Regions from separate parts of the Clostridium hominis genome, predicted to be linked through region 1. Evidence: a T-box and tRNA genes for the amino acid it is inferred to sense, from the RefSeq annotation. Region 1 holds a T-box; the other holds one or more tRNA genes.

Evidence for each region. The T-box of region 1 lies ahead of thrS (threonine--tRNA ligase). A T-box ahead of a tRNA ligase gene usually reads a tRNA of that ligase, here a tRNA-Thr.
Region 2: it has a tRNA-Thr gene. The T-box ahead of thrS (threonine--tRNA ligase) is inferred to sense a tRNA for this amino acid. The anticodon was not compared.

The regions. Positions count from the first base shown of each region.
Region 1 is NZ_JACOOO010000004.1:189,717-201,162, forward strand. Features, by position in the region: gene cplR (ABC-F type ribosomal protection protein CplR) at 1-1,116, opposite strand, end outside; gene fsa (fructose-6-phosphate aldolase) at 1,243-1,890, opposite strand; gene thrS (threonine--tRNA ligase) at 2,038-3,948, opposite strand; T-box leader at 4,049-4,278, opposite strand; gene H8S20_RS02725 (metallophosphoesterase family protein) at 4,476-5,270, opposite strand; gene H8S20_RS02730 (ABC transporter permease) at 5,280-6,191, opposite strand; gene H8S20_RS02735 (ABC transporter permease) at 6,191-7,282, opposite strand; gene H8S20_RS02740 (ABC transporter ATP-binding protein) at 7,272-8,768, opposite strand; gene H8S20_RS02745 (BMP family lipoprotein) at 8,873-9,931, opposite strand; gene H8S20_RS02750 (cyclic nucleotide-binding domain-containing protein) at 10,278-10,937, shown strand; gene H8S20_RS02755 (ComEC/Rec2 family competence protein) at 11,038-11,446, opposite strand, start outside.
Region 2 is NZ_JACOOO010000035.1:32,350-43,795, reverse strand. Features, by position in the region: gene atpD (F0F1 ATP synthase subunit beta) at 1-975, shown strand, start outside; gene H8S20_RS14945 (ATP synthase delta/epsilon chain alpha-helix domain-containing protein) at 981-1,385, shown strand; gene H8S20_RS14940 (hypothetical protein) at 1,579-2,214, shown strand; gene murA (UDP-N-acetylglucosamine 1-carboxyvinyltransferase) at 2,235-3,497, shown strand; gene spoIID (stage II sporulation protein D) at 3,623-4,693, shown strand; gene H8S20_RS14925 (M23 family metallopeptidase) at 4,835-5,617, shown strand; gene spoIIID (sporulation transcriptional regulator SpoIIID) at 5,708-5,959, shown strand; gene H8S20_RS14915 (rod shape-determining protein) at 6,051-7,085, shown strand; gene yyaC (spore protease YyaC) at 7,128-7,658, opposite strand; gene H8S20_RS14905 (hypothetical protein) at 7,768-8,205, shown strand; tRNA gene H8S20_RS14900 (tRNA-Tyr) at 8,392-8,476, shown strand; tRNA gene H8S20_RS14895 (tRNA-Thr) at 8,497-8,571, shown strand; tRNA gene H8S20_RS14890 (tRNA-Tyr) at 8,578-8,662, shown strand; tRNA gene H8S20_RS14885 (tRNA-Val) at 8,693-8,768, shown strand; tRNA gene H8S20_RS14880 (tRNA-Thr) at 8,774-8,848, shown strand; tRNA gene H8S20_RS14875 (tRNA-Tyr) at 8,856-8,940, shown strand; SAM riboswitch class I at 9,103-9,277, shown strand; gene metK (methionine adenosyltransferase) at 9,373-10,548, shown strand; gene nagA (N-acetylglucosamine-6-phosphate deacetylase) at 10,591-11,446, opposite strand, start outside.

The DNA.
Region 1 (11,446 bases):
TTCTTTAATATTCTCTAAAATAGTTTTTTTGTACTCTAAAATATTTTGGCTTTGATCGAAATAACCAATCTTAACGCTTTTAGATATATTAATTCCTTCTACATCATTAGCAATAATCTTATTTAATAAAGTTGTTTTGCCACATCCATTTTCACCTATAATAGCAACCTTATATCCGTTCTTTATATTGAAACTAATATCCCCAACTAAATTTTTATCTCCTACAGACAATGTAAAATCTTTAATTTCAATTAAATTTTTAGCTGATACTTCTGTTCCCTCATTTATATTAATGATTATCTTCTCTTTTTCCTTAGGTGATGATTTAACCTCTAAATGTTCTATCCTCTTTTCTACTGACTTTATATTATTCTCTATATTCTTTTTCCCTCTTTGATCTCCCATTTTTATTGTCTTCGCCTCAGATTTTCCCATACCTTTTGGAGCCTTATGTATTCTATCCCTTAAAACCTCTTTTTCAGTTATAACACTTTCTAATCTAGCCTTTTCATGAATATACTTTTCATACTCGCGCTTTTTAACCTTAATATCTTCTTCTTTTTGATTTAAATAATCACTGTACCCACCTTTAAAGCAAGTTAATTTTCCATCATTTATTTCTATTATTTTATTACAAATTTTATCTAAGAAATCTCTATCATGAGAAACTAATAAAACTGCCCCTTTATACTTCTTAAACATTTCTTCAAGTATATTAATGCTCTCTCTATCTAAATTTGACGTAGGCTCATCAGCTATTATAAGGCTCCTATTTTCACTTAATGCATTTACTACTCTAATTTTAACCTTTTCTCCACCAGATAAATAATCTTCATATCTATCTGGAGCCTTAAAGATACTCTTCACTTTACTATTTCCGCAATCTTCATAATCATCTTCATTCTGACTTATATACGAATAACTATCAGTTAAATTTATACTTCCTTCATCAGCTTTAACCTTCCCCATTATTATCTTTATTAAAGTAGTTTTACCAACTCCATTTTCTCCTACAATTCCTACTCTATCTTTTTCTGCCAATTCAAACTTATCTATATCTAACAATAACCTATCTCCATAATATTTTTTTAATTTTTTTATAGTAATAAGCTTCATAGAATACACCTCCTTAATTACCTCTTTATCAAGTTTGTGTAAAAATCCACTTATATATTAGATTTTATATTGTAAAATAAAAGAAGCCAAAAGTTCATATATCTTCTAGCTTCTTTTATTCTTATATTATTTCTTAGGAACATCTTCCCAATCTTTTAAAAATTTTTCTATTCCCGCATCTGTTAGAGGATGCTTAGTCATTTGAATTATTACTTTATAAGGAACTGTTGCTATATGAGCTCCGCATCTTGCTGCTTTAGTAACATGAATTGGATTTCTTATACTTGCCGCAATTATTTCTGTTTTTATATCATGTATCTCAAATATCTCAACAATTTCTTTTATTAAATCCATTCCATCCATACCAATATCATCTAATCTTCCTAGGAAAGGACTCACATAAGTAGCTCCTGCCCTTGCCGCAAGTAATGCTTGTGCTGCAGAAAAAATAAGAGTTACATTTGTTTTTATCCCTTTAGATGATAATATTTTTGTAGCCTTTAACCCCTCTTGTGTCATTGGAATCTTAATTACTATATTTTTATGAATTTTTACAAGTTCATCTGCTTCTTTAACCATTCCTTCTGCTTCAGTACTTATAACCTCCGCACTAATAGGTCCATCAACTATATTAGTTATTTCTGTAATAACCTCTTTAAAATCTCTTCCTGATTTTGCAATTAAGGATGGATTTGTAGTTACTCCACATATAACTCCCATATCATTAGCCTTTTTAATCTCTTCAACTATGGCCGTATCTATAAATAACTTCATTCTAACTCCTCCCTAGAATCAAATTTACTAGTTTAATTACAATATATGCAAATACAACAACTTTATACTGTCTTATTGAGTTTATGAGTTAATCGATATCCTTATACATAATAATTAATCAGGTTAATTATAAAAATTTTTAAAGTTTTAATCCATATCATATAATTTTATTTCACTTTTAATTCTTCTTATAAAATCTTCTAATTCTACTGAGCCTTCATCTCCATTTTTTCTACTTCTTAAAGCTATATTTTGATCTTCTACTTCTTTTTCTCCAACTATAACTATATATGGTACTCTTTCATTTCTTGCTTCTCTTATCTTATAGCCTATTTTTTCAGCACGTAAATCCTCTTCAACTCTTATATCATTATCTAATAATTTGTTCTTTACCTCATTTACATAATCATTAAACTTATCTGATATAGGCAAAATCTTAACTTGCACTGGAGCAAGCCATGTTGGGAATTTACCTGCAAAATGCTCAATTAATATTCCTATAAACCTTTCTATACTTCCAAATATAACTCTATGGATAACTATAGGTCTATGCTTTTCTCCATCACTACCTATATAATCAAGTTCAAATCTTTGTGGCAACTGGAAGTCTAATTGTATTGTTCCACATTGCCATGTTCTACCTAAGCTATCTTGAAGATGGAAATCTATCTTTGGTCCATAAAAGGCTCCATCACCTTCATTTATTTTATATGGTAAATTTAATTCATCTAGAGCTCCTTTTAATGACTCTTCAGCCATATTCCAGTCTTCATCACTTCCCATTGAGTCTTCTGGCCTTGTAGAAAGCTCAATATTATATTTAAATCCAAATTTTGAATATACTTCATCAATAAGCTCTACGACACCTTTTATCTCAAATTTAATTTGTTCAGGTAACATAAAAATATGCGCATCATCTTGAGTAAAAGCTCTAACTCTCATAAGTCCATGTAAAGCACCTGAAAGTTCATGTCTATGAACTCTTCCTAGTTCACCTAATCTCATTGGAAAATCTCTATATGAATGAACTTCTGATTTATAGACAAGCATTCCACCTGGACAATTCATTGGCTTTAATGCAAATTCTTCTTCATCGATAATAGAAGTATACATATTTTCTTTATAGTGATACCAATGTCCTGATGTTTCCCAAAGCTTTTTGTTTAACATTATTGGAGTTTCAATTTCTACATACCCAGCTTTTTGATGGACACCTCTCCAATAATTTATTAAAGTATTTTTTAAAACAACCCCTTTAGGTAAGAAAATTGGAAATCCTGGCCCCTCTTCTACAAAAGTAAATAGTTTTAAATCTTTACCTAACTTTCTATGATCTCTCTTTTTTGCTTCCTCTAAATTATGAAGATAAGTTTTTAGCTCATCTTTGCTTGCAAAGGCCACCCCATAAACCCTTTGAAGCATTTTATTTTTTTCATTTCCTCTCCAATAAGCACCGGCTACTGAAGTTAATTTAAATGCTTTTATATACTTAGTTGAATAAATATGAGGACCCCTACAAAGGTCAATAAATTCACCTTGTCTATATAAAGATATTTTTTCTCCCTCTGGTAAATCATTTATAAGTTCTACTTTGTAACCTTCACCTCTATCTTCCATAAGCTTTAAAGCTTCTTCTCTTGATATATCCATTCTTTCAAAACTTAAATTTTCAGAAATAATATTATTAATTTCTTTTTCAATCTTGTTTAAATCTTCTGTTGTTAACGGTTCTTCTATATCAAAATCATAATAAAATCCATTATCTATTGATGGTCCTATTGCTAATTTTACATCCTTAAATACTCTCTTAACAGCTTGAGCCATAACATGTGAAGTAGAATGTCTCATAACTTCAACAGCTTTCTCATCTTCAAATGTTAAAATATTTACCTCATCATTATTTTTTAACTTATAACTTAAATCAACTAGCGTTCCATTTACTTCACCTACTACTGCTGATTTAGCTAGATTTTTACTTAGTAATTTTGCAAGTTCATAAATATTAGAACCTTCTTCGATTTCTCTTACTGAGCCATCATTTAATTTTACGTTAATCATACTTCTACCTCCTTGTTATACTGCTAATTGATAATTAACATAGAATAATTAATAATTATTCTTTATTAATTTTTAAATATAAAAAAACATCCATCCCTAACCTTGGGACGAATGTTTACATACGTGGTTCCACCCAAATTGAATTAATACAATTCAATTCATCTCTTTAAGTTTAACGATTTTCACCGATAGCATTTCACTTAAATTAAGCTACTAAACCATAACTCCAGGGTAGTTTTCTTATAGTCATATTTAAGAATGCTTACAGCCGGTGACATTCTCTCTCTTAAAACTGTACTCTATAGTACTCTTCCCTTTCTTTGTCTATAAATATTAAAACTAATATTATCACTCTTACAATATTTTGTAAATATATCTTTTTAAATATTTTACATTCTAATACTAAAATCTGTTCCAACCTACTTTTTATATTTTTCTCAACATCTAAAACTTATTAAAAAATATAAAGCCCAAACTTTTTCACTATACTACAAAAAAGAAGTCGCACCTTTAATGCGACTTCTCTATTAAAACTTAACATAACCTAATATTTTTCTTTCTTCTAAAACATCTATAGCATCTATAGATATATTACCATCAGTATAAGTACACAAGTTAAAACCCGCAGCTTCTTCAAATCTTACAGTTCCATCTTCTTCATTTATTCCAATAAAAGAAAGACTTCTTGCTGTAAAATATGGTTTACCCGCAAATACTCCATTATAAGGATGATGAGTATGTCCTGAAAATACTCCAATTACTGAGCTGCTTTTTATTATTTCTTCAAACTCTTCATCTACTTCTACAGAAGGTGTAACAAATTGTTCTTTTAAAATATGATGATGAAGCATTAAGATTGTATCTTTATTAGTATCTTTACTTAACTCTTTTTTTAACCATTTCTTTTGTTTTTCTGAAATCATGCCATTACTATTCTTATATTGAGAGTTATCAAAACTTACAATTCTTACTCCTGCAATTTCCTCAACATGATTATATGCTTCTTCATTTGCTTCTTTATCAAACCAACCTTTATAAAAAGCTTCCTTATTATCATGATTACCTAATGTAACTATATATGGAGTATCTCCAAAAATTTCGTTAAGATTTTCTCTTAATACCTTATAATCTTCAAAGTCACCTGATTCAACTAAATCACCAGTTATTATAATAAACTCTATCTCTTTTAAGTCAATTCTGTCTATGCATCTTTTAATTTGTGTTAGAGGACTTGTTATATTATTAAAAATAGAATTATATCCAGATTCAGCCTTAGGATAATTCCTTAAGAAGTGAATATCTGATAAATGTAAAAACCTCATCTTATTCACCTACTTATTTTTCTTTTTTCTTCTTGTTTGTATGCTAAATAATATAAGTGCAACTATAGTTGCTACATAAGGGATAGAGGCAGTAATTTGAGTTTTTAATGATGTATTTTGAAGTACATTTCCAGCCGCTTGTGAAAATCCAAAGAATAAACTTGAGAAAAGAACTCCTAATGGATGAGATTTTCCTAAGTTATTTGCAGCCATAGCAATATATCCACGTCCCGAAGTCATATTTTGCATAAATAGAGTTACAGTTCCCATTGAAAGAAGAACTCCACCTAATCCACTTAATATTCCTGATAAACTTATTGTAAGGAATTGATATTTCTCTACTGGAGTACCAAGACTTCTTGCAGCTTCTTTGTTTATTCCTATAGCACGTAATCTATATCCTAAAACCGTTTTGTATAAGAATATGTACATAGCTATAGCTAAAATAAATGCTAAATAGTCAACAAAAGTTAACCCTGAGAAAATAGTTCCTATAACAGGAATATCCTTTATAATCGGTAAATCAATCTTAGGAAGACTCACTAAGCTTGGGTCAGTAAATACCCCTTTTGTTTTAAAGATTATATATAATAAGTAAGTTGTAACTCCCCCCATCATAGTATTAGTAGCCATACCTACTACTACTGGAGATGCCTTTAGTTTAATTATACAAAAACCTACTATAGCTGAAACTATCATCCCACTAATAGCACCTGCTAAAACAGATAAGATCACATTATTAGTATAGTAATTAGCAACAATGCTAAAAAATGCTCCTGTTAGCATCGTTCCTTCCATTGCTATATTAAAAATCTTTACTTTAGAACATATAGCTGCAGCTAAAGTTACTAATAAAATAGGTGTCATCATACGAAGAGTTGAATTAGCAACTACCGCTAAATAATCTACACTTAATTCCATTATTGAGCTCCTCCTTTATTTTCTGCATTTTGCTGTTTCTTGTACCATTTTACAACGAATCTTGCAGTTATTAATAAAGTAATAATACCTTGAATAATTGTCGTTACTTCAGATGGAACTCCCATACTACGCTCTATAGTACTTCCCCCTGTAGTAATACCTGCTAAGAAAATAGCACTAACTAATATACCGACTGGGTGATTGCTAGACATTAATGATGCTATGATACCACTCCATGCGAACCCTGGAGATGTAATCATGCTATCTACATAACGGTATCTTGTACCTAAAACCTCTATAGCACCACCAAGTCCTGCTAAAGCACCACTTAGCATTAATACATAGTACATCATCTTAGTACTATTAACTCCACCATAATTAGCAAAGTTAGGATTTAATCCACCCATTTTAGCTTTATATCCAAAGCTTGTCTTCTTCATTATGAAAAGTACTATTAAAACACATATAATAGCAATTATAAATCCCCAATGCAGTGAATATCCTTCAAACATCTTAGGTAAAATATTATCTGTTAGCTTTTGAGTTTGGATAGCTGATGAGTCAACAGCTAGAGGATCTTTAAAAACATAAGTAGTAAAATAAGATGCAATATAGTCTGCAACATAATTCATCATAAGAGTTATGATAAGTAAATCTAACTTAAATCTTTCGCTTACATATGCAGATACAAGCGAATATAATACTCCTACTAATGCTCCACTAATAAGCGCAGCTGTTACAACAACTACTGGAGGTCCTGGACAAATTACTGCTACAACTGATGAAGTAAATGCTCCTAAAACCATTTGCCCAGCAGCACCTAAGCTTGAATATCCTGATCCCCAAGCTAAAGCACCTGCAAGACCAGCAAATATAATAGGAATCGCACGAGTTAATGTAGTTGTTAAATAGTACGCTGAACCAAATCCACCTTTGAACATCCCAATTATCGCTTCGAAAGGATTAAATCCAGAAAGTGCTATAATAACTCCACCTAATAGCAATCCAACTACAACAGCTTGTAGTGGATGCTTTAAAGGAGCATACCAACTAGCAATTTTACTTTTTGCAATAGTACTCTTACTTTTCATTTTCTTTACCTCCTACCATCAATAGACCTAATTCCTTCTCATCAATACTTCCTCTTATAAATTCTCCAACTATTTCCCCTTCATAAATAACATATATTCTGTCACTTAAATCCATAATTTCACTTAGTTCAGAAGAAACTAATAATACGCTATCTCCGCTATTTCTCTTAGCTACAAGTTGATCATGAATAAATTCCATTGCTCCAATATCTATCCCTCTTGTAGGCTCACATGCTATAAGGAGTGGTGTATTCATAGCCATTTCTCTTGCAACTATAAGCTTCTGAGCGTTACCACCTGAAAGCTCCTTTATCTTTTGATATGGTGAATCTGCTTTAACTAAGAATTTAGTTATTAATTCTGATGCATGAGATACAACTTTCTTAATATCTAAGATTCCTCTTTTAGAAAATCCTTCCTTATCCTCAAATCCCATTAATGCATTTTCTGCAAGAGTGGCTTCTGGAGCACTTCCCCACATATAACGATCTTCTGGAATATGAGCTATACCAGCCTCTCTAATATTCATTACAGTTTTATTGGTAATATCAGATTTATCTAGAATAACTTCTCCTCCATCAACCTTTTCTAATCCAGTTATACACCTTATTAATTCAGATTGACCATTGCCTGATACTCCTGCAATACCTACTATTTCACCTTTTTTAATATGTAAATTAACATTATTTAAAATATTTTTATTATGTTCACCTTTTAAAACTAAGTCTTTTACTTCTAAAAGATTTTCAGCAGTTTCTTTTTTAGGAATTACTCTATTAGCAATTTGTCTTCCAACCATTAAATAAGATAATTCCTCAACACTTGTATCTTTTTTTAATCTTTCAGCAACAACTTCTCCAAGCCTCATAACTACAACTCTATCTGCAACTTCCATTACTTCATGTAGTTTATGAGTTATGATTATTATGCTCTTACCTAACTTAGCTAACTGTTTCATAGTCTTTAATAATTCATCAACCTCTATAGGTGTAAGAACTGCCGATGGCTCATCGAAGATAATAATATCAGCATTTTGATAAAGTATTTTTAATATTTCTACACGTTGTTGAAGTCCAACTGGACATTCTTCTACGATAGCCTTTGGATCAACATGTAGCATATATTTTTTAGAAAGCTCTTCAACAACTTCTATATTCTTTTTGTAGTCGAAGAATATTCCTTTTTTCACTTCATTCTTGTAAACTATATTTTCCGCTACAGTCATTGATTCAAAAAGCATAAAATGCTGTTGAACCATTCCGATACCTTGAGCCATAGCATCTGATGGATTATGAAAGTCCATCTTCTTACCATTTATAAATATTTCTCCTGAATCTGGTCTTTCTAAGCCATAAAGTATTTTCATTATAGTAGACTTTCCAGCACCATTTTCACCAACAACAGCAAGTATTTCCCCTTTATTAAGATTTATATTAACCTTATTATTAGCGGTTACATTACCATATGTTTTAACAATATTTTTCATTTCTAAAAGCATGTTAAACTTACTCCTTTTCTAAGTGAATTTTGAGCATAAAAGAAGGGTTGAAGCAAATCTTGCTACAGCCCCTCTTAAAATTTATCTATATACTAATTTGCAGATTCTTCTGGAACTTCAATTACTAGTTCCCCTGATATTATTTTGTCTGCTGCTTTCTTTCCTGCTTCAATAACCTCGTCAGTTATTATATCAGTATTTCTATAGTTCATAGTTTCAGGTGTAACACCTACAACTCCGAATGCACCTTCTTTTAATCCAAGAACTTGTGCTCCACCTTCTAATTCTCCAGCTAAGAACTTATCAACTATATTATTAACTACTGCCCCTGTGTTTTTTAATAATCCACCGATTATATATGGATTTTCTTCAGTAGTTTGGTCAATACTTAAACCTGTTGTGTATATTGGTGTACCTTTTTTAGCTAATTCTTGTGCTGCTTGATATATTCCAGAGTTTGCACTTGCAGATACTCCTCCGAATATAAAGTTAGCCCCAGCAGCTTTTTGTTGTAATGCATATTCATAAGCTAAGTTTGTATCATTGTATGAGTTTATGTAGTTGTACATAAATTTAGCATCTGGTTTAACAGACTTTACACCCTCTGAGAACCCATATCTATACTTATAAGTAGCTTGAGTTTGGAATGAAGCAATATATCCATATAAACTTTCATTAGGGAAAGCTGTTCCTACCATTGCTCCTTGAACATATGCACCTTGTGCTTCATCGAATCCAAAGCTTGCAACTTTTTCATTAGAAGCAGTTGTATCAATTACAGCATATTTAGTATTTGGGAATGCATCTGCAGCTTCACTAAATGGGTCAGCAGCTTGCCAGCCCACACCTATAATTAAGTCATATCCTTCATTAGATGCAGCTCTTGTATTTTCTTCCCAAGCAGCAGTATCTGTACATTCAATAGATGTCCATTTAAATCCATATTTATCTGCAGCATCTTTTAATGCATTGTATGCTTGAAGGATAAATTGCTCTGTACCAATTGTATCTGAAATTAAAGCTATATTTAATTTTGAATAATCTCCATTTGCTCCTTCATTTCCTGATTGTCCTTTACTTGAAGAACTAGAACATCCAGCGAAAAGAAGAGTTGTCATAATAAGTAATAAAGAAGTTACTATCTTTTTCATAATCTCATCTCCTAAAATTCATTTGTTGACTTAATTATAATAATTAATTCGACAAAAAAATATGACCTATGTCCTATTTCCACAAAAAATCTGTATATTTTCATTTTTATCAAATAAATTATTCGTATTTTTAACTTAAAATTAACATTTTTTAATATAATTAAAATAATAACCTTAACCTTATCGTTTTCATTATACCTTATATTAAATAAATATTTATTTAGTAAAATAATACATATCCCTTGTGAATAGCAACTTGTGTTGTACCTATTCTATAGTTATGCTAAAATAAAAACACTATATACGAACATTAACTCTAATAAACATACTTACTCTGGAGGATATTATGATAAAAGTAGATGATAAGTCTTTGTTAGATAAATATATTACTAACAGTGGTATTCTTGATATATTTTCAACTGATATCAATCCATATATAGACCTTTTTCATTTTAACAAGGGAGAGTTTCTAATAAATGAAGGTGAGTGCTCAAACTATCTTTATTTTTTAGTTCACGGAAAATTAAAAGTATTTTCCCATTCTAGTTCTGGAAAAATAATGTCTTTATCACACTTTAACTCCTTTGAAATTATAGGGGAAACATGTAGCCTTTGGGATAAGCCTCCTACGGCTTTTGTCCAGACTACATCAGCTTGTTACTGTATAGGAATTTCTATGAAACATAGAAATATTTTATTAAATGATATTAATTTTTTAAGATATACCTGTAAAAACCTTGGTGAAAGACTAAGCTATATGAATAATAATACTTGTATTAATCTTTATGACTCACTTGAAAGCCGTCTTGCGTCATTTATTTTAAGAAGAGAAAAAGATGGTATTTTTAGTTATAATTTAACTGAGTGTGCCGAACTACTATGCACTAGCTATAGACATTTACTTAGAGTTATTAATTCATTTTGTGCTTCAGGAAAATTAGAGAAAAATAAGAAAAGCTATAAAATCTTAGACAGAGGTTTTTTTGAAAAAATTTCATCATATTAGTAGAAAATCCACGCTTTTTTAGAACTCGCTATTGCCTATTAGACATAATGTAGTTCATTAAGCATGGATTTTTTTAACTATATCCGATTTATTACTAATATTAAAACTCTGCTATCTCTACCTTTCCATCTTTTAATACTTTAAATGTTATTCCCCTCTCATAGTCTTCAGTTATATAAATCTCTGAATTACTTAAGGCATTTCTAACTCTCTTACTAGCAGAATTAGTATCTACTGCAGTATCTGTTGTGATAACTGAATACTTAGGAGAAACAGCTATAGCAAATTCATCTGACGTAGCATCTTTATTTCCATGATTTCCAACCTTTAATATATCACTAGAAAGGTCTACCCCTGCATCCATAAGTGTCTTCTCCTCTGCGAACTGCATATCACCAGTAAATAAAAATTTTACTCCATTCACTTCAAGGTTCATAACTAGAGAATTATCATTATCATCATCTCGGTTTAACACTAAAGGACCAATTACATCAAAACTAATTGCATCT
Region 2 (11,446 bases), on a different contig from region 1:
CCTTACCAAAGAGGCGGTAAAATAGGGTTATTTGGAGGCGCTGGGGTTGGAAAAACAGTATTAATCCAAGAACTTATTAATAATATAGCTACTGAACATGGAGCATTATCTGTGTTTACAGGGGTGGGAGAAAGATCAAGAGAGGGTAATGATTTATATTACGAGATGAAAGAATCTGGAGTAATAAATAAAACTGCTTTAGTATTTGGTCAAATGAATGAGTCACCTGGAGCTAGAATGAGAGTTTCTCTAACAGGGCTTACAATGGCAGAATACTTTAGAGATAAAGGCCAAGATGTTCTTTTATTTATAGATAATATATTTAGGTTTACTCAAGCTGGATCAGAGGTTTCAGCACTACTTGGAAGAATACCATCAGCAGTTGGATATCAGCCAACACTTGCAACAGAAATGGGAGAACTTCAAGAAAGAATTACATCAACTAAGAATGGTTCAATAACTTCAGTGCAAGCTGTTTATGTTCCAGCGGATGACTTAACAGATCCAGCACCGGCTACAACATTTACTCATTTAGATGCTACAACTGTTTTATCAAGATCTATATCAGAGCTTGGAATTTATCCTGCAGTTGACCCATTAGATTCATCATCAAGATTGTTAGATCCAAGAATTGTTGGAGATGAACATTATAATGTAGCTACTGAAGTAAAGAATTTACTAGAAAGATATAGACAATTACAAGATATAATAGCTATTTTAGGAGTAGATGAATTATCTGATGAAGATAAAAAGGTCGTTGCAAGAGCAAGGCGTATTCAAAGATTTTTATCACAGCCGTTTACTGTTGCAGAACAGTTTACAGGAATGAAGGGTAAGTATGTTCCTATATCAGAAACTGTAAGAGGATTTAAGGAAATACTAGAGGGCAAATGTGATAATATTCCAGAAGGGTTATTCCTATTTGCTGGCACTATAGACGAAGTAAAAGAAAAAGCTAGTAATGTAAATGGGTGATTTGAATGGAAAGGTATAGTAAGTTAACTATTATAACTAATGATAATAAAAAAGTTGAAGAGAATATACTTTCTATAGTAACTGAAAGTGAAGAGGGAAAGGTTGAGATTTTACCTAACCATACTAATTCTATAATAGGTACAATTCCCACTGTAACTAAATTCGTTTGTTGTGATGGAAAAGAAAAAAGTATATTTACTTCATTTGGAATTATATATATAGAAAATAATTTAATAAAATTCTGTTGTGATTCAATAAATTGGCCAAAAGAAATTGATTTAGATAGAGCTAAATTATCAGAAGATAGGGCAAAAAAAAGATTAGCAGAAAAAAATAATCTAAATACAGTAAGAGCAAGAAACTCGCTTTTAAGAGCAAAAGCAAGAATTGAAGTTGCAAAGTATATATAGAAAAGAGATATTTTCAAATATTTTTATATTTATTTGAAAATATCTCTTTTTTTATTTTTATAATTTGTTTATTATTAAGGTTTTTTGTAGAAAGGGAACATTTTGGGGATGTAATTAATATATTATTATATATCGAATAGTATAAAAACTTAATAAATGGACAATAATTTTAGAGGAAAGGCGGGATAATAATATGAAGAAGTTAGGATTAATATTTATTATACTCTTTTCTCTATTAATTATTAATGGAGTAGAATATGAATGTTCTGAAAGTGAAAAATACTATAGATATATGGAAGATATTTTAATAGAAAACTATGATTTTGTTCAAAATGGGGTAAAGCTTGAATACATTATTAATACAAGCATTAATGAAGAAAAAGATAGAATTATAGAACTTCTAAAAAAAGATTCAAAGAGTAATATTGATATAGTTAACAATAATATAGTTTGTTCAGATGATGCGTTAACTTATAATATAAGCTTAATAGATGGAGATAAAACAAAAGTTGAAATTATAATAATAAATAATTCAGAAGGTTTTAAGAGTACAGACTTAAGACAAGCTGTGGAAGAAGTGAAAAGTAATAAATGTATAGATGAAAGAATTTACTATTTTTCAAAAGTTAAAATAAATGAAGAAAAAAATATATTACCATTTATATTAGATGGAATAAATGAAGATACTATAGAAGAAGCGGAAATAAGTAACGGAAAAGTGTTGAAGGCAGAATTTATTGATGGAAGTAAGATTAACCTAGGACAAATTAATTATGATACTGGAAAGTATATGATTATAGGAACACCAATAATTTTTGTAACATACTAACAATTAATATGGAGGGTAATATGGAAAAAATTATAGTTAAAGGCGGTAATAAACTTCAAGGGGAAGTTGATATAAGTATAGCGAAAAACTCAGTTTTACCTATAATTGTAGCAACTATCTTAAATCCTAGAAAAATAACAATAAAAAAAGTGCCTTTACTTGAAGATGTTCTAGTGTTAGTAAATTTATTGAGAGAGTTAGAATGTTCTGTTGAGTTTTCTGATATAACAGGAGATTTAATAATAGATACTTCGAATTTAAAGGAGATAGAGCCAAGCAATGATTTAATAAAACGTATGAGGGCATCATTTTTAATTGTTGGACCTATGCTTGCTAGATTTGGTAGATGTAAGATATCAATGCCTGGAGGTTGCAATATAGGAAGTAGACCTGTTGATCTTCATCTTAAAGGATTTAAAAAATTAGGTGTCGATATTGAAAGTGGTCATGGATATATTAATACAAAAACTGAAGGATTAAAGGGTGGAAGGGTATATTTAGACTTTCCTTCCGTCGGAGCTACAGAAAATTTAATGATGGCAGCGGTATGTGCTGAAGGAGTTACTATAATAGAAAATGCAGCTGAAGAACCAGAGATATGGGATTTAGCACGATTCCTTAATAGTATGGGTGCTAAAGTAGAAGGTGCAGGCTATGGAAGAATAACTATAACTGGAGTTAAAGAATTAAAAGAAACAGAATCATTTACACCTATATACGATAGAATTGAGGCTGGAACATTTATTGTAGCAGCAGCAATAACTAAGAGTAAGATAACTATAAATGGAGTAAATGAAGAGCATTTAATGCCTTGTATAGAAAAATTAACCGAAGTTGGAGTGAAATTTAAAATAGATGGCGAAAAAATGTTAGTAGATGGCACTGAAGATAGGTTCCCAGTAGATATTAAAACTTTACCATATCCAGGTTTCCCTACAGATATGCAACCGCAGATGATGGCATTGCTGTCACTTACTAATGGAGTAAGTATTATAACAGAAACTGTATTTGAAAATAGATTTATGCATGTTGGTGAACTGGTTAGAATGGGAGCAAATATAAAGATAGATGGAAGAATAGCTATAGTTGAAGGTGTTAAGCAACTAACAGGATGTGAGGTGAAAGCAACAGATCTAAGAGCAGGCGCTGCTATGATTTTAGCAGGTTTAGTTGCAAATGGAGAGACTATAATAAGTGAAATTCACCATATAGATAGAGGTTATACAAGAATTGAAGATAAATTTAATAGCTTAGGAGCTAATGTTCATAGAATTAAAATATAAAATAGTTATATTTAAAATAAAGACATGCTGATTAGATATGTCTTTATTTTTTTATATGTTATAGAATTATTTTACAGATTAAAACATATATATAGTTTATGGATAAAGATAGTGGGAGGTTAGGGATGAATAAAAGGTATAAGTTAGATTTAGATGAAGGAATTAAATTTATATTATTTACTACAATTTGTATAGTATTATTTATGATAATTACACCAAGTATGTTGATTAAATCAAAAGGAATCAAGGGGAATGAATTATCAGAAGTAGATATAGAAACAGAGCAAACTGAACCTACAGCATCAACAGTAGAGATTAAGGATATAACTTTAAGTGGTGATGAAACAGTAAGTGTATATATAACTTCACAAAATAAGATTGTTGATGTTCCATTAGAAGAATATATATGTGGTGTAATTTCAAATGAGATGCCAGCATCCTTTGAGATGGAAGCTTTAAAAGCTCAAGCTGTAGCTGCTAGAACATATTTAGCTAGTAAAAAAATTAAGAACTGTGTAAAAGCTAATGGAGCAGATATATGTGATTCTACACATTGTCAAGTTTATACGTCTAAAGCTGTTAGACTTGAGTTATGGGATGAAAGTGTTAGAGATGAAAATTGGAATAAGATAAGTGAGGCTGTTGAATCAACCAAAGGTCAAGTATTAAGTTATCAAAATGAATTAGTTCTTTATCCTCAGTTTTTCTCAACTAGTTCAGGAAAAACTGAAAACTCAGTTGATTTATATTGGTCAGATATACCGTATTTAAGGTCAGTAGAGAGCTCTGGAGAAGAAATATCACCTAAATTTGAGAGTGAAGTACCTATGACAATCAGTGAGTTTATTAATAAATTTGAAGAGAAGTATCCAAACTCGTCATTAAATGAGGATAATATTGAAAGTAGCATAAACATTACATCTAAAAGTGAAGCAGGTGGGGTAAAAGAGATTCAAGTCGCGGGTGAAACAATTAGGGGGCAGGATTTTAGATTTTTATATGGATTAAATTCAAGTAATTTTACTTATGAAATAAATGATGGAAATATAATATTTAAATGTAAAGGGTATGGGCATGGAGTTGGAATGAGTCAATGGGGTGCTAATGTAATGGGTAAAGAAGGAAAGAGCTATGAAGAAATTCTTAAACATTACTATACTGGAGTTGAAATTACAAATTTAAAATTTGGAGAATAAATAAATAGAGTATTTTTAAAGACTTTTGTTGAAAAACAAGAGTCTTTTTGTTTTTTTTTGATGAAATTTGTAGTACGGAAATTGAGTATAAATTGAATTAAATTTGTAGGGGGGGCAAGACTACAAAAAGGAGGTGTTGATATGAATTTAAACAACAAAGATAAGGTTAAAGACTTTTTTAGAAGGGAGGGCTTTTACTTTATTCTACTAATTTGCTTATGTATAGTTGCAGTTGTAGCAGCCTTTACTATTAAGAAAAATAATGAGTTGAAGCAAAGTAATGATCATAATAATGAATTTACTCTAAATGTTGAGGATTCAACAAATGATTCTGCAGAAACTTCAAGAAATGAAATGCCAAATGCAGATAGAGTTGAAAATGGTGACAATGTGGCAGAGGGATCAAATGAATTAGATGAAGTTGCTAACAACGAAGAAGTAGATGACTATACAGAAGTAGCTGATAACACAGAAGATGTTCCTGTTTCTAATACAGTAACAGAAGTAGTTTTCCAATTACCTTTAGAAGGTATGATTTCTAGAGAGTATAAGGAAATGGTTAGGTTACAAAATAGTGAAAGTGGAACAGTAGATAGAACTAGAAGAGGTATTGATTTAAGTGCTTCTGTAGGAACAGCTGTTAATGCTGCAGCAGAAGGTAAGGTAATTGAGGTATCAAAGAGCACAGAAGATGGAAACTTTATAGTTATAGAACACACAAATGGATTAAAGACTAAGTATGCAAATTTAGATGGAGAAGTTTCAGTTGCTGTTGGAGATACAGTTTCAGCAGGCGATCAAATTGGAATCGTTGGAAATAGTTCAATGATATTTACTTCAGAAGTATGTGGAGATGTATTAAATCTACAAGTTGAAGATTCTGAAGGAAACCAAGTAAATCCATCAGATTACTTTAGTTTCTAAGAAAAATAAATCAGCCATTTGAATTTCAAATGGCTGATTACTAATAAGAATTATATTTTAATTAAATCTATTTTTTGAGGAGGTTACATTTTGAAAGACTACATTGAAGAAAGAGTACTAGAAGTTGCTCAATATATTATTGATTCAAAAGCTACTATAAGAAAAACTGCTAAGGTATTTGGAGTAAGTAAAAGTACTATTCATAAGGATATGACAGAAAGATTGCCTAAAATTAATCCCAGTATTGCAGAGCAGACACAAAATATACTTGAATTAAATAAGGCAGAAAGACATATTAGAGGTGGAAAAGCTACTAAATTAAAATACAAAGCTATTGAATGATAATACCTTTACATATATAATATTTTTAAAGAATAATTTGTCTAAAAAAGAATTATCTTGAATTATTATATATCTAGTAGGAGTGAAGAAAATGTGGTTTTGGAGAAGTGGGAACGACCTTGGAATAGACTTAGGGACTGCTACAGTGCTTGTTTATGTAAAAGGTAAAGGTATATTATTAAAAGAACCGTCAGTAGTAGCCATAAATAAAAATAATAATAAGGTACTAGCAGTAGGTGAAGAAGCAAGAAAGATGATCGGAAGAACTCCAGGAAATATAGTTGCAGTACGTCCGCTAAGAGATGGAGTTATTTCTGATTACGATGTTACTGAAAGAATGTTAAAGGAATTTATTAAAAAGGCTTGTGGTAAGGGAAGAATAGTAGCTCCAAGAGTAATGGTTTGTGTTCCATCTCAAGCTACTGAAGTAGAAAAAAGAGCCGTAATGGATGCTGCTAGAAATTCAGGGGCTAAAAAAGTTCATATAATCGAAGAACCACTAGCAGCTGCAATAGGTGCTGGATTAGATATAACCAAGCCTAATGGAACAATGATAGTAGATATTGGTGGAGGAACTACTGATATAGCTGTTATATCATTAGGAGGAGTAGTTGTTAGGAAATCAATCAAAATCGCTGGAGATAAATTTGATGAAGCAATAATAAAGTATGTTAGAAATAAACATAAAATAATGATTGGTGAGAAAACTGCAGAAGATGTTAAGATAAAAGTAGGATCTGCGTTTAAAGATTCAAGAAATTTATTTACTACTATGAAAGGTAGAAATTTAATAACAGGTTTACCAGATGAAGTTGAAATAAGTACTGAAGAAGTAAGAGAAGCTTTGTCAGAGCCTGTATCTGTAATAGTTGATGGAGTTAAGAGTATACTAGAGAAGACACCACCTGAATTAGCTGCGGATATAATAGAAAAAGGAATATTGATGACTGGTGGAGGAGCTTTATTAGATGGACTTAATAAGCTTATAGAAGAAAACACTGGAGTTACAGTTGAAATAGCTCATAATTCTGTTGAAGCTGTTGCAGAAGGGACAGGTCAAGTTTTAAACTTTATAGATAAAATAGATTCAGATATTTTTGGAAAAGAGATAAGTCTAATAGATTAATTATAAATATATAAATGGCACTATAAGTTATTTCTTATAGTGCTATTTATTATATGAAGAATTAAGGTAATATGCATGGTTTAGTCCATGACAAATAACTCGTGCCATTTCGAATACTAAACTAAGTCTAATACCTCTAGAGGTAAAGAATTCAGCATTGTCACTAGAGTCAACTATTCCTATTATTGAGGATACACCTACTTCAGGCAATGACTTTCCTACACCTTTACCGGGATGAATAGGATAATCTCTTACATGTATTTCGCCAATAGAATTAGTATCTCCTAAACAAGCGTCAATTCCGATAATCGTAGCTTGTGGATGAAGTTTTTTTATTTCATCAATTTTTTTATCTATGTTTAAGGCATGGATAGGTGATTCTAGTGTTCCATATACAGGAACAGGGAAGGATGACTCTTCTAAAAAAGTACCTACTAAAGGACCTAAACAATCACCAATACATTTATCTGTGCCAATGCAAACTATAATAGTTTCAGATGTTACATATTTTCTTATAAATTCTGCAATTTCATAATAAGATAAGTTAGATTTATAGTTAACTTTTCTTTTCAAATATACCCACCACCCCTCAATAATAATATATATGAGAGAAAAACTAAGAATATAATAAGTATAAAAAAAGAAAAAATGGAAAATATTTTTAATAAGGTGGTGATATTAAATGAAATGGAAGATAATAATGAGAACTATGTCACTTTTAGTTATAGTAGTAACTATATTTATAGTAGTTTTATATGAACCAAATATTAAAAATAAAGATATAAGTAGTTTGGAAGATGAGACAACTGAGATTACAGAAGGGGATGTGGAAGAAACTTCTTTATCAACAGATAAGCAAATATTACAGGGAAATAGTTCTGATGTTTTAACTTTAAATTTAGATAATATAATTAACAGTTTAACTTTAGATGAGAGAAATGTAGTTGAAGGAATATTAGATAAACTTTCAGTTGTTGATTGTGCTAAAGTTAATTCTATTTTGAATAATGGTAGCATAGATTCAAAGAAGGAAGCTATGGAATATATTAAAAAACGCTTGGTAGAAGAGGATTATGATAGGCTTGTAGGTATATTAAATCAATATATTGACTTAGTGTAGTTATAATGGCTATTAAAGTTATATAAGTGCTTAATATTAAGTAAAATGAAGGAAAATAGAGCAAATTAAAAATAAAATCGGAAAATGAGCTATTATGAGGCTTGAAATATTGTTGCTATGAATATATACTAGTCATTGTCAGTTCGGCAGTGATGCACGAAATGATGAAAGTTATTAATACGATATGGGGGAGTTCCCGAGTGGCCAAAGGGGGCAGACTGTAAATCTGTTACGTTTCGTTTCGATGGTTCGAATCCGTCCTCCCCCACCATTAATAACTTAATTAAATATGCTGGTGTGGCTCAATGGCAGAGCAGCTGACTTGTAATCAGCAGGTTGTTGGTTCGACTCCGATCACCAGCTCCATTAAATGGGGGAGTTCCCGAGTGGCCAAAGGGGGCAGACTGTAAATCTGTTACGTTTCGTTTCGATGGTTCGAATCCGTCCTCCCCCACCATTTAATTTTTTGAAAAATAAATAATAACGTGGAAGCATAGCTCAGCTGGGAGAGCATCTGCCTTACAAGCAGAGGGTCACAGGTTCGATCCCTGTTGTTTCCACCAAATACGCTGGTGTGGCTCAATGGCAGAGCAGCTGACTTGTAATCAGCAGGTTGTTGGTTCGACTCCGATCACCAGCTCCATTAAAATGGGGGAGTTCCCGAGTGGCCAAAGGGGGCAGACTGTAAATCTGTTACGTTTCGTTTCGATGGTTCGAATCCGTCCTCCCCCACCATTAAAAGCATAGTTTATCTATGCTTTTTTATTTTGACTTAAAATAAGTAATATGTATTATAAAAAGTTGAGAATATATTAGAATTTAAATTTATTGACATTAGTTTTAATAATTGTTAATATATATTACAGTAAATAAAAAGTAAATAAAATTTGATATTAGTTCTTATCAAGAGAGGTAGAGGGAGAGGGCCCTGTGAAACCCGGCAACCTGTTACCAATTAGCAGTTGATAGTTAATAAATAATAATTAAATTAACTTAATTATTAATTTTTAACTTTTAATTATTAATTGTATACGTGGTGCCAATTCCTGCAATTAATTTTGCAAGATAAGAAAGACATGGTTGAATATTACGTCTCTTCTTTATCTTAAGAAGAGACTTTTTTATCTTTAGAATTAATATCATCTTAATTAAGAGAGGAGATATATAATGAGAAGATTATTTACATCAGAATCAGTAACAGAAGGTCATCCAGATAAAATCTGTGACCAAATATCAGATGGAATATTAGATAGTATACTAGCTAAGGATCCTATGGCTAGAGTAGCTTGTGAAACAGCTGTAACTACAGGAATGGTTATGGTAATGGGAGAAATATCAACATCATGTTATGTGGATATCCCTAAGGTGGTTAGAGAAACTATAAGAGAAATAGGTTATGATAGAGCTAAATTTGGGTTCGACTGTGATACATGTGCTGTATTAACATCTATCGATGAGCAATCATCAGATATAGCTATGGGAGTTGATGAAGCATTAGAATCAAAAGCTGGTGATAAAGATGCAGTTGAAGCAGTTGGTGCAGGAGACCAAGGAATGATGTTTGGTTTTGCAACAAATGAAACACAAGAGTTTATGCCATTACCAATAGCAATGGCTCATAGATTATCTAGAAGACTTAGTGAAGTAAGAAAAAATGGCACATTACCATATTTGAGACCAGATGGAAAAACTCAAGTAACAGTAGAATATGATGATAACAAAGTTATAAGAATAGATACAATAGTAATATCAACTCAACATGGACCAGAAGTTAGCCAAGAACAAATAAGGGAAGACTTAATGGAACACGTAATTAAAGCAGTAGTTCCTGCAGAGCTTTTAGACGAAAATACTAAGTATTATATAAATCCAACAGGAAGATTTGTTGTTGGTGGCCCACAAGGGGATAGTGGATTAACTGGTAGAAAAATAATAGTTGATACTTACGGTGGATACGGTAGACATGGAGGAGGAGCTTTCTCAGGAAAAGATCCAACAAAGGTTGATAGATCAGCAGCATATGCAGCTAGATGGGTAGCTAAAAACTTAGTAGCAGCTGGAGTTGCAGATAAATTAGAAATTCAATTAGCTTATGCTATTGGAGTTGCTAAACCAGTATCAATTGAAGTTGAAACTTTTGGAACAGGAAAACTTTCAGAAGAAGAAATAGTGAAAATAGTAGAAAAATCATTTGATTTAAGGCCAGGTGCAATAATAAGAGATTTAGAGTTAAGAAATCCTATTTACAAGCAAACAGCAGCTTATGGGCACTTCGGTAGAAATGACTTAGATCTTCCATGGGAAAGATTAAATAAAGTTGAAGATATAAAGAAATACTTATAATAAAAAAAGGAACTCACAGGAATTGCTGTGAGTTCCTTTTTATTAAAGTGTGTTATATACCACGTTTCCGTTAACAATAGTCATTTTTACGTTTATATCTTCATCAAAAATAACTAGGTCAGCATCAAAGCCTTCTTTTATTAAGCCTTTTCTATCTTCTACTTTGCAATGTTTAGCTCCGTTATATGAAGCCATTTTAACTATTTCGTTAAGTGGGTAATTAGAGTTGTTATAAACATTTCTAATAGCTTTATCCAAAGTAAGAACTGATCCAGCAAGTGAACCACTTAATAATCTAGCAGCACCATTTTTAACTTCTACATCTTGACCACCTAAAGAATACATGCCATCTTGCATTCCGCATGCCATCATTGCATCAGTAACTAAAAGTACCTTATCAGTTCCTTTTTGCTTATAAGCAGTTCTTAATGATGGATAAGAAATATGAATACCATCAGATATAGTTTCAGTAGTTATTTCTGAATCAAATATTGCCCCTACAACACCAGGTTCTCTATGAGTAAATGGAGTCATAGCATTGAAAAGGTGAGTTGAGTGGCAGAATCCACACTTTATACCGTCCATAGCTTCTTCATAATTAGCTTTAGTATGTCCCATTGAGCAAACTATACCTTTATCAGAAAGATAGGTAGCTAGTTCTTTAGCTCCTTCTACTTCTGGTGCCATTGTTATAGAAACTACTGCATCTTCGTCTTCACCAACCATTTCGTTAAAGTTTTCAATTGTTGGATCTATTAAGTAGTTTGGGTTTTGAGCACCTATTGCTTTAGGGCTTATAAATGGACCTTCTAGGTGGGCTCCTAAAACGTTAGCTCCATCTGTACCTTTTATTTTAGCTTCTTTAATTGCAGACATAGCCTTTCTTATGTCTTTTTTA